DNA from 3 places in the Lysinibacillus sp. OL1 genome. Region 2 is predicted to be linked to each of the others. Evidence: riboswitches for the same ligand, from Rfam matches in the RefSeq annotation. Region 2 holds a riboswitch; each other region holds the start of a gene.
What was found. A riboswitch is a leader RNA that binds a small molecule or an ion and turns the genes downstream of it on or off. The one in region 2 is predicted to bind S-adenosylmethionine.
Positions count from the first base shown of each region.

Region 1: another riboswitch for S-adenosylmethionine. It lies ahead of EW028_RS21470 (bifunctional homocysteine S-methyltransferase/methylenetetrahydrofolate reductase); the one in region 2 lies ahead of EW028_RS09730 (MetQ/NlpA family ABC transporter substrate-binding protein).
Region 3: another riboswitch for S-adenosylmethionine. It lies ahead of EW028_RS13295 (methionine ABC transporter ATP-binding protein); the one in region 2 lies ahead of EW028_RS09730 (MetQ/NlpA family ABC transporter substrate-binding protein).

Region 1 is NZ_SJDS01000016.1:28,893-32,012, reverse strand. Features, by position in the region: gene EW028_RS21475 (protoporphyrinogen oxidase) at 1-1,309, shown strand, start outside; SAM riboswitch class I at 1,409-1,509, shown strand; gene EW028_RS21470 (bifunctional homocysteine S-methyltransferase/methylenetetrahydrofolate reductase) at 1,599-3,120, shown strand, end outside.
Region 2 is NZ_SJDS01000004.1:121,072-124,191, forward strand. Features, by position in the region: gene EW028_RS09725 (methionine ABC transporter ATP-binding protein) at 1-655, opposite strand, end outside; gene EW028_RS09730 (MetQ/NlpA family ABC transporter substrate-binding protein) at 762-1,592, opposite strand; SAM riboswitch class I at 1,681-1,785, opposite strand; gene EW028_RS09735 (PPC domain-containing DNA-binding protein) at 1,908-2,411, shown strand; gene EW028_RS09740 (pyridoxal phosphate-dependent aminotransferase) at 2,453-3,120, opposite strand, start outside.
Region 3 is NZ_SJDS01000006.1:238,810-241,929, reverse strand. Features, by position in the region: gene EW028_RS13305 (MetQ/NlpA family ABC transporter substrate-binding protein) at 1-204, opposite strand, end outside; gene EW028_RS13300 (methionine ABC transporter permease) at 273-941, opposite strand; gene EW028_RS13295 (methionine ABC transporter ATP-binding protein) at 931-1,959, opposite strand; SAM riboswitch class I at 2,042-2,145, opposite strand; gene EW028_RS13290 (thioredoxin family protein) at 2,202-2,513, opposite strand; gene EW028_RS13285 (toprim domain-containing protein) at 2,528-2,869, opposite strand; gene gcvH (glycine cleavage system protein GcvH) at 2,961-3,120, opposite strand, start outside.

The sequences.
Region 1 (3,120 bases), on a different contig from region 2:
AGATGTTCGTCTAGTGCTTATAGAAAAAAATACATATTTAGGAGGCAAATTATATTCAGCACATGAACAAGGTTTCATCATGGAAACGGGTGCTGATTCTATTGTAGCCCGTCATCAAGGCGTTATGGAACTCGTGCAGGAGCTTGATTTTGAGGCGGAATTAGTTTACAACGAAACAGGTATTTCTTATATTTATACGAATAATGAGTTACATGCTATTCCGGCAGATTCAACTTTCGGAATACCGATGAGTGTAGCATCCTTAGAGGAAAGTACACTTATTTCCGAGCAGGGAAAAAAAGAAGCGTTGAAGGATTTAACATTGCCAAACAATGGCTTCACAAAGGAAAGTTCTATCGGTGAATTTTTAACTTACTATTTAGGAGAGGAACTGGTGAAAAACCAAATTGCACCAGTCCTTGCAGGTGTTTATTCAGGAGATTTACATCAGCTTTCTATTGGCTCTACTTTACCGTATTTAATTGATTATAAGAATGATTTTGGAAGTATTATTAAAGGCTTTGATGCGAATCGTGAGCAATTTGTTAAAGCAGCGAACAAAAAATTTATATCCTTTAAAAATGGTTTATCTTCTTTAATTAATCGACTTGAACAAACCTTATCCGATGTAGAAATTATCAAGGGTGTTACTACACTAAATGTTCAAAAACAAGATAAGAACTACACAATTTCTTTAGCTAATGGTGAAATTATTGAGTCAGATTATGTCGTTTTAGCATTACCGAATGATTCTGTCCAAAATCTGCTACAGGATGAATCTTTAAACCGCTATTTTAACCAATTTACGACAGCGTCAGCAATTACTATCTATTTAGGTTTTGATGTGCCAGACGCTAAATTGCCAGCAGATGGAACGGGCTATATTGTTTCCCATAATTCAGACGTTACTTGTAATGCAGCAACTTGGACTAGTCGTAAATGGAAGCATACATCGAAAGAAAATAAATTACTTGTGCGACTCTTTTATAAGAGCATCAATCCAGCCTATGAGCAACTACGTGCCATGACTGATGAAGAATTGGCAGCAGTTGCTTTAGAAGATGTGAGAAAGAGCCTAGGAATAGAGGAGCAGCCAACTGTTGTGAATGTAACAAAGTGGATTGATCAAATGCCTAAATATGATTTAGCGCATCGTGAAGCATTACAAGGACTACTACAAGAATTACATGAGAACTATCCTAATTTATCGATTGCAGGGTGCTCATATTTTGGCGTAGGTATTGGTGCTTGTATTCAAAACGGGAAAAAAATTGGCGAAGAGCTTGCAAATGAACTTGCCAATTTCTAAGATTTTAAGTGAAAAAAAACTTTGTTATGTGAAATAGTCTTGACTCATTCGTCAGTAAACGATATGATTCTTTTAATTATTTAAAAAATTCATACTTAATTCTTATCAAGAGAAGCAGAGGGACTGGCCCATTGAAGCTTCAGCAACCAACTTTATTGTCAGGTGCTAAATCCAGAAGACCGTTGAGTCGAAGATGAGAAGGAACAACAATGATGAATCGTTAAAGCCTTCTTTTTTTATGAAAGAAGGCTTTTTATTATATAGAGACATAGGAAGAGAGGCTAATTTTATGGGATTGCTTGAAAGGTTAAAAACGCATGTATTGACGGCAGACGGTGCAATAGGCACAGTGCTATATGGCTATGGATTGGAGTATTGCCATGAGGAAATGAATGTTCAGAGACCCGAGTTAATTGAAAAGATTCATAGAGAATATATTGCAGCTGGTGCTGACATCATTCAAACGAATACGTACGGTGCAAATGCCATTAAATTAGCTCGCTATGGATTAGAATCAAAAGTCCAACAATTTAATGAAGCTGCTATCACCATCGCAAAACGAGCAGCGGCTGATGGCGGTCAATTTGTTTTAGGAACAATTGGTGGTATTCGGGGAATTCGTAAAAGTGATGCAACCTTGGATGAAATATTAGCGACTATTGAAGAACAAGCAAGCGTCTTACTTGCAGGGAATCCAGATGGCCTTTTACTTGAAACTTATTATGATTTTGAAGAATTAACAGCAACCTTAAAGATGCTACGAGAAAAAACAAAATTGCCGATTATTGCACAAGTTTCTATGCATGAGCCCGGTGTTCTACAAAATGGGATGTCTTTAAATAATGCTCTCCATGAGCTTGAAGCCCTAGGTGCTGATATTGTTGGTGTCAATTGTCGACTAGGTCCACACCATACTATTCTAGCATTTGAAGGTGTAGAACTTCCTAATAAGGCATTTATGTCGGCCTATCCAAATGCATCACTTCTGGACTTAGAGGATGGGCGTGTCGTTTATGAATCAGAAGCTGATTATTTTGGTCGAGCGGCTGTTGAATTGCGTGATCAAGGTGTACGTTTAATAGGGGGCTGCTGTGGTACAACACCCAAACATATTGCAGCAGCAAAGAAGTATTTAGAAGAGTTATCACCGGTTCAGGAGAAGCATGCGAAACCTGAAAAGATTGAGATTGTTCGGGAAGCGGAGCCAACAAAGTATGAGCCTCTTCATGAAAAGGTTAAACGTGAACGTTCTGTCATAGTAGAGTTGGATACACCTAGACATTTAGAGATTGACGGGTTCCTTGAAGGAGCAAAGCAATTATATGATGCAGGTGCAGATGTAGTTATGATGGCAGACAATTCATTGGCCTCTCCACGTATTAGCAATATTGCAATGGGAGCATTGTTGAAGAGCACACATGGTGTACGTCCACTAACTCATATTACATGTCGCGACCGTAATTTAATTGGTCTACAATCTCATTTAATGGGGTTAAATGCTTTAGGTATTCATGATGTGTTGGCTGTTACGGGTGATCCAACGAAAGTAGGAGATTTCCCAGGTGCGACAAGTGTTTATGATGTATCTTCAATGGAGCTAATCCAATTAATTAAGCAATTAAATGGAGGGGTCTCTTTCTCAGGTAAGCCACTTCGAAAAAAAGCAAATTTTTCAGTTGCTGCTGCATTTAATCCAAACGTCCGTGTGTTAGATCGTGCTGTGACACGCTTAGAGAAGAAAATTGAGCATGGGGCAGACTACTTCATTTCTCAACCAGTATATACGAAAGAAAAAATTGTAGAGATTTATG
Region 2 (3,120 bases):
CTTTCCCAGATTCTAGAACAGAAACCTCATCACAAATTTTTTGAATGACATTCATTTCATGTGTAATGAGCAGAATTGTAATTCCTAATTCACGGTTAATCTTTAACAACAATTCAAGAATGGCTTCCGTTGTTTCAGGATCAAGTGCACTTGTTGCTTCGTCACTAAGTAAAATTTCTGGTTCCTGTGCTAAGGCACGCGCAATAGCCACACGCTGTTTTTGACCACCTGAAAGTTGATTGGGGTAACTGTCTAGTTTATCTGTTAAACCGACAATTTCAGCATACTTAGCTACTCGGCTTTTTACTTCCGCCTCTTTATAGCCTAGTAGCTTTAAGGGAACTGCAATATTATTGTAAACTGTTGCTGTTTTTAATAGATTAAAGTGCTGGAAGATCATCCCGATTTTTTGGCGTGTTTGACGTAATTCGTGAAGAGAAAGGGTCGTAATGTCTACATTGTCTATCACTACTTTTCCTGCTGTAGGACGTTCTAGTAGATTAACGCAACGAATGAGTGTACTTTTACCAGCACCACTATAGCCGATTACACCATGAATTTGTCCCTTTTTTACGTGAAGATTGATGCCATCCACAGCTTTTATGATGCCTTTTTTCGACTTGAATTCTTTTGAGATATTTTGTAATTGAATCATGCGATTGTATGCTCCTTTCTCTACCTTCTAAAAAGCAAGAATCTGCTCGTTTTCCTATAGAGGAATTTCGGCAGATTCTTCGGCTTATAGAAGCTTCCTGAATGTATTACCAACTAGGGATTACTGAACCTTTGAATTCCTCTTCGATGAATTGACGTACTTCATCAGATTGGTAGGCCTCAACGAACTTTTTAATTGTTGGATCATTTTCATTTTCAGCACGCACGACAATATAGTTTACGTATGGAGAATCAGTAGATTCCAATAAAATAGAGTCATCTTTAGGGTTAATGCCAGCTTCTAATGCAAAGTTTGTATTAATAGCTGCTACATCTACTTCACTAAGTTGTTTAGGAATTTGAGCGGCCTCTAATTCAATGAATTTTAAATTCTTTTTGTTTTCTTCTACATCACGGATCGAGGCTGTTAAGTCTGCGCCCTCTTTTAACTTAATATAGCCAGCTTCCTGTAAAACAAAGAGGGCACGGGCTCCATTCGTTGGATCATTTGGTAAGCCAAACGTTGCTCCGTCAGGAATGTCATCAAAGGATTTATATTTTTCTGAGTAGATACCCATTGGATTTAAAATCGTTTTGCCCACTGGTACTAACTCTGTATCATGATCTTTATTAAATGTATCCAGGAAAGGCTCGTGTTGATAGCTGTTCGCATCAAGATCACCTTCAGCTAAGGATGTATTAGGTAAAACATAGTCAGAAAATGATTTTAGCTCTACTTCTAGCCCGTTTTCTTTTGCTACTTTAGCAGCTACTTCTGCAATTTGTTCGTGTGGACCAGAAGTGACGCCTACAACGATTTTCTTTTCATCAATTCCTTCAGCTTGGCTTTTACTATCTTCTTTAGAGCCACAGCCTGCTAAAGCTGCTACTAATGTTAAACTTGCTAAACCTACTAAAAATTTATTTTTCTTTTTCATGAAAATACCTCCAAGATTGTTTTTATCGGTTTTTTGAAAATAAAAAAACTCTCTTACAAATTAAGAGAGGCTCATGAAAAGATGTCCTCTCTTATCTATCAAACGAAGATCGTTTGCAGGATTTAGCACCTTCCTTTAAAAAGGAGGTTGCCGAGCTTCATAGGGCCAGTCCCTCAGCTACTCTTGATAAGAGATTTATAATATTTTTTTGTAATTCCGATAGAACTAATATAATTTATAGGGTATAGTAAGTCAATAAATAATTTTTAAATTTTTTATATAATTATAATATTTCGACACAAAAGAGGGATAACAATGTCTGTAAGAGTTAATTATGGTATAGGTTCATTTGGTAAGGTTATTAGTGCTCGTTTTCTAACGGGAACAGATATCATTGAAGGGATTGAAGCGCTTTGCGAAGAGAATAATATAGAGTCAGCAACAATTGTAAGCTGTATTGGCAGCTTTCAAAAAAGTAGCTTTGTTTATTTAGTGCCAGATGCAACAGCTCAAATTCATGTTCGTTTTAGTAATGTGATTGAAAAAGAGGGACCACTAGAATTTATTCAAGGTTCAGGTGTGGTGTGTAAGCGAGATGGTGGATATGAGACACATTTCCATGGTTCTATGAGTGATCAATGTGGTGTAGTATCGGGTGGGCATTTAATAAAAGGGGGAAATCCTGTTATAACTGCTGACATCGTGTTGGCAGAGGTACAAGGTATTCAACATATTCGAAAATGGGATGATGAAACAGGTCATGTTCAATTTTATCCATTAGAAGATGGTTTAGGGCAACCAAGGAAAATTGAAAAATAGTAATAATCCTGTAGCTAGAGATAGCTACAGGATAAGGCACATTATCTATTAAACAATTGTAATTGCTCGATTCTATGGATTGCTTCACGTAAGCGCTCCTCACTAACTAGCAACCCTACGCGCACATAGCCTTCACCATATTGACCGAAGCCATTACCTGCTGCTACAGCGATATCAGCTTTTTCGAGCAATAGATCAGCAAACTGTTCACTTGTATAGCCTAGTGGTACAGGGAGCCATGCGAAGAAGGAGCCTTTTGGAGCCGTAACATGCCAGCCAATTCTTCTAGCTTCTTCAATGAGTACATTTCGGCGACGCTCATAAGTAGCTCGTAGTTCATCCGCACATTGCTGGGAAGCTGTCAGTGCTACTGCTGCAGCTTGTTGAATGGCAGGGAACTGACTACAAAACAGATGATCCTGAATAAGATTAATAGCAGCAATAATCTCGGCATTCCCTACAGCGAAGCCTATACGCCAGCCAGCCATATTATAGGTTTTCGATAATGTATACATTTCAACTCCTACTTCTTTTGCACCATTTGCTTGAAGGAAGCTAACTGGTTTATTACCGTCAAATCCTATTGCCCCATAAGCAAAATCATGTGATACGATAATATTGTGTTCCTTCGCAAAGCGAACGGTCTCTTCAAAAAACGCAAGTGATGCTGTACCACCTGTAGGGTTGTTTGGGTAATTTAAGTAAAGAA
Region 3 (3,120 bases), on a different contig from region 2:
ACCTTCTTTAGCTAAGATCGGTTTTGCTTTGTCTAAAATAACTGCGTGTGGTGTATTAGAAGCACCTACTTTTAATGTTACGTTTTCTTTACTATCTGTTTGATCGCCAGATGCTGATTTTTCATCTTCTTTTTTATCTGTACCGCAAGCTGCTAATGCTAGTACAAGTATTGATAAAAATAATCCTGCTAATAACTTTTTCATTTATGACACTCCCTTTTATTTGTTTTAAATATGTTAGCGGTAAAAACCGGAATAACCTCAATTTCGTGCTAGCGTTTATCAATTTTCTCAGTAATTAAATCACCAATCCATTGAATAATAAATACGACTACTAAGATCAAAATAGTTGCCATTAATGTCACATCTTGGCGATTTCGCTGGAAGCCGTCTAAGAAAGCTAAGTTACCAAGACCACCTGCACCAATAATTCCTGCCATCGCTGTATAACCTACAAGAGCAACAGCCGTTACGGTGATACCAGAAATCAAAGCTGGTAATGATTCAGGAACCAATACTTTCCAAATAATTGTAGAAGTTTTCGCTCCCATTGAACGAGCCGCTTCAATGACACCTTTATCAATTTCACGTAACGCAATTAATACCATACGAGCATAAAACGGTGCTGCACCGATAATTAAAGCAGGTAACGCCGCATTGGCACCACGAATTGTACCTAGTAACAACTTCGTAAATGGAATTAATAAAATAATTAATACGATAAATGGAATGGAACGGAAAATATTAACGAGTGATCCCGTTAAAAAGTTAACGATTTTATTTGCCCATAACTGATTGGGACTAGTTAAAAATAGAACAATACCAATGACTAACCCAAGAATAAATGTCACAACCGTTGATATAGCTGTCATGTATAAAGTTTCATACGTAGCTTGCCACATATTTTCCCAGTCTACATTCGGAAAGAGATTAGTTAGCATTTTCAATCACCTCCGTCTGTACTTCCACTGTATTTAAATAACGAAGGGCTTCAGTGACGTTTTTCTGAGAGCCATCAATTTGCACAATCAATGTACCATATGCACCATTTTTTGTTTGTGAAATATTTCCGTGAACAATACTTACTTCTACATCAAATTGTTTCACAAGATGTGAGATGACTGGCTGTTCTGTTTTTTCACCAACAAAAATAAGTTTGACAAGTTGTCCAGTTGGATAGTTTGTTTTAATTTGTGCTACCGTATCCTGTGTTTCCTTAGTGTCTGTAATTTGAGATACAAACTTCTTAGTAATAGCCGCCTGTGGGGCTTGGAAGACTTGCAATACCTCACCACGTTCCACAATTTCGCCTGCCTCCATCACTGCTACACGATGACAAATTTTGCGAATGACATGCATTTCGTGGGTAATCAGGACGATAGTTAAGCCTAAGCGTTCATTTATATCAACGAGTAAATCAAGAATAGCATCCGTTGTTTCAGGATCGAGTGCCGATGTCGCCTCATCACATAGTAAAACCTCTGGATTATTCGCTAATGCACGTGCAATTCCTACACGCTGCTTTTGTCCACCAGAAAGCTGGGATGGATATGCCTTATCGCGCCCTTCTAAGCCTACAAGGGCAATTAATTCCTTCACACGTGCTTCACGTTGAGCCTTTGGGAAGCCTGCGATTTCTAAAGGGAATGCAATATTTTCGGCAACTGTTCTAGACCAAAGTAAATTGAAATGCTGGAAAATCATACTTACCTTTTGTCTAGCCGCTCTAAGCTTTTGCCCTTTTATCGATGAAAATTCTTGATTGTTCACCGTTACTGTTCCTGCTGTCGGTTTCTCTAAACCGTTTAATAAACGAATCATGGTACTTTTACCAGCACCACTATAGCCAATAATGCCAAAAATTTCACCTTTATTAATAGTAAGGTTGACGTCTTTGACTGCCGTTAATTCGCCATTTGCTGTTTTGTATTTCTTTGTAATATTTTGAAGCTGGATCATAGCGAATACTCCTTTTCTCATATAGAAAACCCCTTCACTCACAGACAAGTAGAAGGGGTCACGTATAATACGTTAAACCGTTCTCTCATCTTTCAAAGAAAAATCTTTGGGTGATTTGGCACCTTTTCACATTGTGATGGTTGCCGGGCTTCATAGGGCACTTCCCTCCGCCACTCTTCATAAGAGTTCGATATATTTAATGTTTTAGTAATATATTTGATACTTTACCACGCTAGTAAAGTTCAGTCAATTGATTTTTTTAACAATTCATATAAAAATGGTACGGATTGAAAAGCATAAATCTTTTCTGTCACTTTTCCGCCATCACTGATGAGTAGACATGGAACACTTTCAATTTGATGCTCATAAGCAATGTGTTCCAAAAAGTTGATATTTGCTTTACCAATTTGTAGCTGTGGCAGTAATTGTTCAATAATGGACATCATTTTAGATGCCACTGCACATGTTCCACACATCGGTGTATATAAATAAAATGCAGTTTTCTCTCCTGACTGTTTAGCCGCTTCCCACTGCTCTGTTGACCATTCTTCCATTTACTCACGCAACCTTACAAAATATATTCATTATGGATTGAAAAATGTGCTCGCAGTAAAATCATCGCTAGCACTTTTCTTGGTGTCGTTTCTACTTCCTTATATGTTGGCATTGTGCGCAGATGCTCAGCTTCTGGATAATGTCTGTCCATTAATGCACGTAGCTTATCGCCAGAAGTATCTGCATCAAAAAAAGTAAATAGCTCACAGCCCTCATAGGGATCCAGTAGTTCTTCTAATTGATGCACACCAATTGTACCATTCGTACATAGTATTGTAACATTCTCATTCAAAATAGGCTCAATTTGTAGCTTATCTGAGCGTCCTTCTACTATCAAGCATTTTCCCTCGAACATTACGCCACCTCCATTTAGAGATCCCCACTTATAAGTCATTATATAACAAAAAACGCCGGTAGTTTCCGACGTTTTTCGATTATAGCTTGTCTTATTCAGCGATCATTTCTTCGTATTGCTCTGCTGTCATTAGTTTCTCAACTTCTGATGCGTCAGCAGGCTCAACAACGATCATCCATGCTTTTTCATATGGTGATTCATTAACGAATTCTGGGCTATCTTCTAAATCTGCATTTACTTCCACTACAGTA